2 linked regions of the Chlorobaculum parvum NCIB 8327 genome follow. Each later gene encodes a partner of the first gene's protein in a complex. Links are inferred from orthologs where the notes say so. Each region holds a gene or a part of one and is shown on either strand. Other genes may lie near its edges.

Evidence for each region.
Region 2: rpsT (region 1) and rpsH share a complex: the UniProt entries of both Bacillus subtilis proteins name them as parts of the 30S ribosomal subunit. The link is inferred for Chlorobaculum parvum NCIB 8327 from one-to-one orthologs.

Annotation. Positions count from the first base shown.
Region 1 is NC_011027.1:1,944,346-1,948,431, forward strand. Bases 1-2,685 are described here. They hold rpsT (30S ribosomal protein S20), read right to left. Parts: upstream 1,639-2,685; coding sequence 1,363-1,638; downstream 1-1,362. Other genes in these bases: CPAR_RS08975 (bifunctional folylpolyglutamate synthase/dihydrofolate synthase), read right to left, coding at 1-608; ruvA (Holliday junction branch migration protein RuvA), read right to left, coding at 616-1,230; glmM (phosphoglucosamine mutase), read left to right, coding at 1,851-2,685. In the rest of the region: more of glmM, read left to right, coding at 2,686-3,266; CPAR_RS08995 (ABC transporter ATP-binding protein), read left to right, coding at 3,272-4,086. UniProt on the Bacillus subtilis protein: Binds directly to 16S ribosomal RNA.
Region 2 is NC_011027.1:195,562-198,950, reverse strand. The notes cover bases 701-3,389. They hold rpsH (30S ribosomal protein S8), read right to left. Parts: upstream 2,402-3,389; coding sequence 2,000-2,401; downstream 701-1,999. Other genes in these bases: rplE (50S ribosomal protein L5), read right to left, coding at 2,757-3,305; rpsN (30S ribosomal protein S14), read right to left, coding at 2,466-2,735; rplF (50S ribosomal protein L6), read right to left, coding at 1,429-1,968; rplR (50S ribosomal protein L18), read right to left, coding at 1,010-1,369; rpsE (30S ribosomal protein S5), read right to left, coding at 701-988. In the rest of the region: rplO (50S ribosomal protein L15), read right to left, coding at 1-234; rpmD (50S ribosomal protein L30), read right to left, coding at 269-454; more of rpsE, read right to left, coding at 470-700. UniProt on the Bacillus subtilis protein: One of the primary rRNA binding proteins, it binds directly to 16S rRNA central domain where it helps coordinate assembly of the platform of the 30S subunit.

The DNA.
Region 1 (4,086 bases):
CGGATCGGCGCAAGCGCCTCCTCGTCCGCAACGGCGGTGAAGACGCGCGAACCCGGCTTGATGATCGCGGCCTTCTCAGCGGCGATCGCACCAAGACTGTCGCCAAGCCACTCGGTGTGCTCCAAGCCGATACTCGGAATGATAACAATATCCGCCTTAACGGCGTTGGTCGCGTCGAGCCGTCCGCCCATACCGGTTTCGATCACCGAAGCATCGACCCCCTCGTCGGCGAAGTACGCAAACGCCATCGCGGTGGTCACCTCGAAAAAGGTCGCGCCCAGCTCGACGATAGCCGACTCAAGCTTCGAGCAGTATTCGGCTACACGCGCTTGCGAAATCGGCACGCCATCAATGCGAATGCGCTCGGTGAAGTCGATCAGGTGCGGCGAGGTGAACAGCCCGGCCTTGCGGCCCGACGCCCTGAAAATCGACGCCATGCACGAAGCAACCGTGCCCTTGCCATTGGTTCCGGCAAGATGCACCACCGTACCGAGCCGCCGTTCGGGATGGCCGAGCACATCGAGCAGTGCCTCGATACGTTCGAGGCCAGGCTTAATGCCGAATCGATGAAGGGGAAAGAGAAAATCGAGCGCTTGCCGGTAGTCCACGATGCCCTCAGAGATTGTTGTGCATGGCCGCAAGCGACGTCCTGACGAGCTCCTCGACCGAAAGTCCGGGAGTCGTCTCGAGAACTTTGGAGACCGCTTTCTGCGCGGAAGCTTTCGGGAAACCGAGTGTGGTAAGCGCAGCCACGGCGTCGTCGATCAACTGTGTCGCAGAAAGCACAGCGCTTGGAGCACCTGCCTTTGCGGACGACGTGGGCTGGATTTTGAGAATCTTGTCGCGAAGTTCGAGAATGATGCGCGCGGCGGTTTTCCGCCCCACACCGCTGATACCGAACAAGGTTTCCGGACGATTCGAGACGATGGCCTCCTGAATCTCCCCCACGCTCAGGCCCGACAGCACGGCGATCGCCAGCTTCGGCCCGACGCCGCTGATGGAGAGCAGCAGCCGGAAAAGCTGAAGCTCCTCCTCATCGAGAAAACCAAAAAGCTGCTGAAGATCCTCGCGGACATGGTAGTGCGTGTAGAGAAACACCGGGCTGCCCGGAACCGGCAGGCGGCTGCTCGTCCCCGAAGAGATATGCAGGCGATACCCGATGCCGGATACCTCGACAACCGCCTCCTCACGGGAGGCCGTCACCAGCTCACCTCTTAAAAATGCAAACATGTCGGATGAAATGGACGATACCCGGCCTGCAGTTCGCAAGCGTCGTCAAAGACAGGGCGAACATCACAAACCGGGCATACTGAAAAAGAAGCGTTTCATGCGCCACCGGTCGCGGCGGCACGTAACGATTGGTCAGGCCTGCGGCGTGTAGCTGTTGAGCATCTTGGTCAGCTGAGCCTTTTTGCGCGATGCCTTGTTGGCATGGATGTAGCGCTTGACGCCAAGGCGATCCAGCTTCTGCACTGCCGCACGGTATGCCGACTCGACTTCGCTCTTCGCTGCATTGGCATCGATCAGTTTCTGCATGTTCTTCAAAAGGCCCTTGAGTTCTTTCTTACGGGCACGGTTCCTTTCATTCCTGCGCGCTGCCTGTCTGAGTCGTTTTTCGGCTGATTTGTGTAAAGGCATAACCTTGTGCTGTTAATGTCTTGTAAAGTCTGTTAGAATCTCCTGCGCATTTCGCGCAATAAAAAGGCTTGTAATATACGACAACAGCGCAATAAATAAAAAAACATTGACAGAAAATCTTGTTCATCCTGACCGCTTTGCACCCCGGCTTCGGTGGATTTTACTATATTCCCGCAACACGACGGCATTCGAACATTCCAACCTCTGCCTCCATGAGCCTGATGATCAGCGTCTCCGGCATCCGCGGCGTTGTCGGCGCAAGCCTCACTCCGGAAACTCTCACCGACTTCACGATGGCCTTCGCCACCTGGGTCAGCCGCCGCAAAGCGTTGCAGAACCCGGCATCGGACGCGAAACCCAAAATCGTCATCGGCAGAGACAGCCGACCGACTGGCGGCATCATCACCCAGCTCGTTTCGAGCACGCTCAACCTCTGTGGCTGCGACGTGATCGATGTCGGCATGACCACCACGCCGACGGTCGAACTCGCCACGGCGGGCGAAGAGGCCGACGGCGGGCTGATCGTCACCGCATCGCACAACCCGGTCGAGTGGAACGCGCTGAAAATGCTCGACGAAAAGGGCGAGTTCCTGACCGCCAGCGACGTCGAGGAACTGCTCGTCATTCTGAATGAGAAAAACAAAGAATCCGCCCGCTGGGACGGTCTCGGCTCCATGATAGCGAACGGCTCGTGGGATAAAAAACATATCGACCGGATTCTGAAGCTCGACTGCATCGACCGCGACCTGATTTCGAGCATGAAGTTCCGAGTGCTGGTGGACGCGGTCGAGGGCGCAGGCTCGTTTATCGTGCCGGAACTGTGCCGCCAGCTCGGCATCGCGGAGGTCAAGACGCTCGCCTGCCTCGGCACCGGCATCTTTCCGCGCAACCCCGAACCGGTCGAAGAGAACCTCCGCGAAACGATGGACATCCTCTCGAAAGAGAGTTGCGATCTGGGTATCATCGTCGATCCCGACGCCGACCGGCTGGCGCTGATCTGCGAGGACGGCATGCTCTTCGGCGAGGAATACACGCTGGTGGCCTGCGCGGACTTCTACCTCAAGCACCACAACGGGCCGGTGGTCAATAATCTTTCGAGCAGCCGCGCTTTGCAGGACATCGCCGAAAAGCACGAAGTCGAGTGCTACAGCGCGAAGGTCGGCGAAGCCAACGTGACCGAGGTGATGAAGGGCTGCAACGCGGTGATCGGCGGTGAAGGCAACGGCGGGGTGATCCTGCCGGAGCTGCACTACGGCCGCGACGCACTTGCGGGCATCGCGCTCTTCATCCAGGCTTTCGCCGAGTGGAAAGCAGTGACCGACGGCACGCTCTCGGAGTTCCGGAAGACCTTCCCGAATTACGTAATGTCAAAGCAGAAGGTCAAGCTCGACGGCATGACCAAAGAGTCACTCGCCGCGCTGTTCGACGCCATCGCGGCGCGCCATCCGGAGGCATCGATCAACCGGCTCGACGGCATCAAACTCGACTTCCCGGAAGGCTGGGTACACCTGCGCCCCTCCAACACCGAGCCGATCGTGCGCATCTACACCGAAGCCGCGACCAAAGCCGAGGCCGACGCGCTGGCCGCGAGGTTCATCGATGAAATCAACCAATCGACCATCGCCTGAACGATATGCGCGGCACGGCAAACACAGCATCGGGATTCCGCACGCAGCAGGACGAAACTCTTGGCAAACGCAAGAAAGGGTCGGTCGATCGCTATATCATCAAGCGGATGCTCGGCTACATCAAGCCCTTCAAGGGGCTGGTGGCCGCATCGGTGCTGCTGACGGCGGGCGGCGCGATTCTGACGCCACTGCGCCCGTGGCTGACCCGCATCGCCATCGACGACCACATCACCAAGGGTGATCTGCACGGCCTCGGCGTCATCAGCATGATCCTGCTCGCAGTCATCGTGCTCGACGGCTTCAAGCAGTACGCAGCGACCTGGTTCACCCAGCTGCTCGGCCAGAAAGCTGTGTACGCCATCCGGCTCGACATCTTCCGCCACCTCCAGCGGTTGCCGATCCGCTACTTCGACCGCAACCCGGTCGGGCGCATCATCACCCGCACGACCAACGACGTCGAGTCGCTCAACGAGATGCTCTCCAGCGGCCTGATCACCATCATCGGCGACATCCTGCAACTGCTGCTCATCGTGGTGATGATGTTCCTGAGCGACTGGCGGCTGACGCTCGTGGTGCTCAGCATCCTGCCGGTCATGATCTACTCGACCATGGCGTTCAAGAACCGCGTACGCCAAGCGTTTACCGACGTGCGGACGCATCTGGCGCGGCTCAACTCCTTTTTCCAGGAGCACATCACCGGCATGAAGGTGGTGCAGCTCTTCGCGCGTGAAGAGGCAGAATTTGCCAAACACTCCGCAATCAACGCCGACCACCGCGACGCCAACATCCGGAGCGTGCACTACTTTTCGATCTACTTCCC
Region 2 (3,389 bases), 1.7 Mb from region 1 along the record:
AAGGTTGACGCATGCGACAGACTTCTTGTTTGGCGGCGTGAAACCGAACTTCGGAAGCCTTCTGTACATAGGCATCTGTCCGCCTTCAGTGACCGGACGCGTATAACCGCTCCTCGACTGCTGTCCCTTGTTACCCTTGCCGGCAGTAGTACCGTTGCCTGAACCGGGTCCGCGACCGACCCTTTTTCTTCCCTTGACTGCACCTTTAGCAGGGCGGAGTGAACTTAAATCCATTGTTTGAATTCCCGACTATCTTTAGTGATTCTTCTTAAAGCTCTTCAACCTTGACAAGGTGCTGGACGACGCGAATCTGCCCTCTGGAGCAGGGGTTGTCCTTGATCTGAACCTTGTGGTTCGGCCGTCCGAGGCCGAGAGCCTTGATCGTTGCCTTCTGCTTCTTGGTGCCACCGATAACGCTGCGCACCTGGGTAACCTGTAACATTTTCTCACTCATGCTCGCCACTCCTTTTTAGCTTTCGTATACCTCTTGCAGGGTCTTCGAGCGGCGCTCTGCCACATCGTTGGCATCGGAGATGCTCTGGAGACCCTTGATGGCTGCCTTGACCACGTTGTGCGGGTTGGAGGAGCCGAGAGACTTGGTCAGGATGTCATGGATACCGGCCATTTCAAGCACGGCCCTGACAGCGCCGCCAGCGATCAGACCCGTACCGGGCGTCGCAGGCTTCATCAAAACTTTAGCTGATCCGTATTTGGCGACGATCGGGTGAGGAATGGTTCCCTTGACAATCGGCACCTTGATGACGTTCTTTTTGCCATCTTCAACGCCCTTGGCGATAGCATCCTGAACTTCATTGGCTTTTCCGAGCCCGTATCCGACATGGCCTTCCTTGTCACCGACAACGACAATAGCGTTGAAACCGAAGCGCTTACCACCTTTGACAACCTTGGCGGTTCTGTTGATGTGCACCAGCTTCTCTTTCAGATTCAACTCACCGGGCTTGATATTCCTGGCAGATTTTTTCGACATGTACGTTCTCTTTGAAAAGTTTTAAAAGATCAGGCCAGCTTCACGTGCGCCGTCGGCCAGAGCCTTGATGCGACCGTGGTAGCGGAATCCGTTCCTGTCGAAAACGACATTGGAAATACCCTGGGCAATCGCCTTTTCAGCAAGCTGCTTGCCTACTGCGGCACTCCTCTCGGATTTGGATCCCTGAAGACCTGCATTGTCTTTGGACATGGTCGATACCGCCATGAGTGTCTTGCCACTCTCATCGTCGATCAATTGCGCATAGATCTGCGAAAGACTCCTGTACACGCACAGCCTTGGTCTTGTTGCGTTGCCATGCACCGTAGCCCTGCTTCTTGCCTTGATTTTCTGCCTGCGGGCAGCTTTATCGATTTGGCTCATTATCTCTAACCGTATAAATGTTTGTTACCTGACTTTTTCCGATCCTCGGCACGGCCGACTTACTTACCGGCAGCCTTGCCTTCCTTGCGGCGAATAACCTCACCTTCGTACTTGATACCCTTGCCGCGATACGGTTCCGGCTTCCTGAAGGAGCGGATCTTTGCAGCGATCTGGCCAACCAGAGCCTTGTCAATACCGCTGACAAGAATGACGGTCGGTTCGGGCACCTCGATTTTGATTTCGGCAGGAGCCTGGAAGTAGATCATGTGCGAGAATCCGACGGTCAGCGCAAGCAGATCGCCCTTGAGTTCAGCGCGATAACCGACGCCGGACATTTCGAGCTTGCGGGTAAACCCTTTGGTCACACCTTCAACCATATTGTTGACCAGCATGCGGTACAAGCCGTGCATGGCTCGCGAACGTTTGCTGTCATCAATTCTCTGCACGGTCACGGCGCCATCTTCAACCGTAACGATAACCTCATCAACCAGAGCCTGCGAAAGCGAACCCTTCGGACCGGTTACGTTGATCATCTTGTCCTTGACCTCGACCTTAGCCTGATCAGCAAGCTGGATCGGCATTTTTCCTATTCTTGACATGGTAAACTGATGCTCTTTGGCTTAGAAAATTTTAATAAATACGGAACAGCACCTCACCGCCGACGTTCTGCTCGCGTGCCTCCTTGTCGGTCAGAATACCCTTCGAGGTCGAAAGGATGAACAGACCGAGACCGCCAAGGTATCGTTTGATATCCTTGCCCTGATAGACTCTGCGGCCAGGAGAGCTGACCCTCGAAATCTCCTTGATGGCATGCCGTCCGTCAGCCGTGTATTTCAGCTCGACGCGGATGAACGGGAACTTGTCGGCTTCGGTTTTGATCACCGTGTAGTTCTGGATGTATCCCTTTTCGACCAGCAGTTTCGAGAGATTCTCGCGGACGCGGGTATAAGGAATATCGGTCGTCTTGTTTTTTGCGCTCCCGGCATTTCTGATGCGGGTGATGAAATCGGCTATGGAATCCGTTACGGGCATGGCTCTAACAATTGGTTACTTTCGTAAATGATCAGACATCTATCTATCGATCCCGGTGGCGCGCTTACCAGCTCGCCTTTCTGACGCCGGGAAGCTTGCCTTCGAGTGCCAGCTTGCGGAACATGTTCCTGCACAGGCCGAACTTCTCGTAGTTACCGCGACCGCGACCGGTCAGGACGCAGCGGTTGCGCACTCTCGTGGCGGAACTGTCTCGGGGAAGCTTGCGAAGGGCTTCGTAATCGCCGGCTTTTTTCAGCTCTTCACGTTTTGCCGCATACTTCTCGACAAGCTCTTTCCTTCTTTCGTTACGTGCAATGATGCTTTTCCTTGCCATCTTGGTTCGTGCTTTGTTTGTTTAGTTCTTCTTTTTGAAGGGCATGCCGAGCAGGGTGAGAAGCTCGTGGGCCTCCTCATCCGTTTTTGCCGACGTGACAAAACTGATGTCCATGCCGTTGATTCTCGGCACCTTGTCGATGTCGATTTCCGGGAAAATGATCTGTTCGCGGATACCTGCGTTATAGTTACCGCGACCGTCGAAGCTCGTGTCGCTCAGACCGCGGAAGTCGCGGATACGAGGCACGGCAACCGTCACGAAACGATCGAGGAATTCGTACATCATCTTGCGACGGAGGGTAACGCGGCAGCCGATTGCCTGGCCTTCACGAAGCTTGAAGTTCGAGATAGCTTTCTTGGCTTTGCGAATCTGCGGCTTCTGGCCGGTGATCTGGCCGAGCTCCTGCATGGCGGTTTCGAGCAGCTTGGGCTCCTGGGCGGCTTCGCCCACACCGATGTTCACCGCGATCTTTTCGAGGCGGGGAACCATCATGATATTCTCGTATTTGAATCGCTCCATCATCTTCGGAACGACGGTCTCCTTGTAGTAGACCTCAAGGCGAGCAGGCATAGCTACTTCCTGCTCCGCATTCTCTTTTTTAGACATCTTTGCTTGTACTTTTTACACAGGATGGTCTTGGTCATCCTGCCTTTT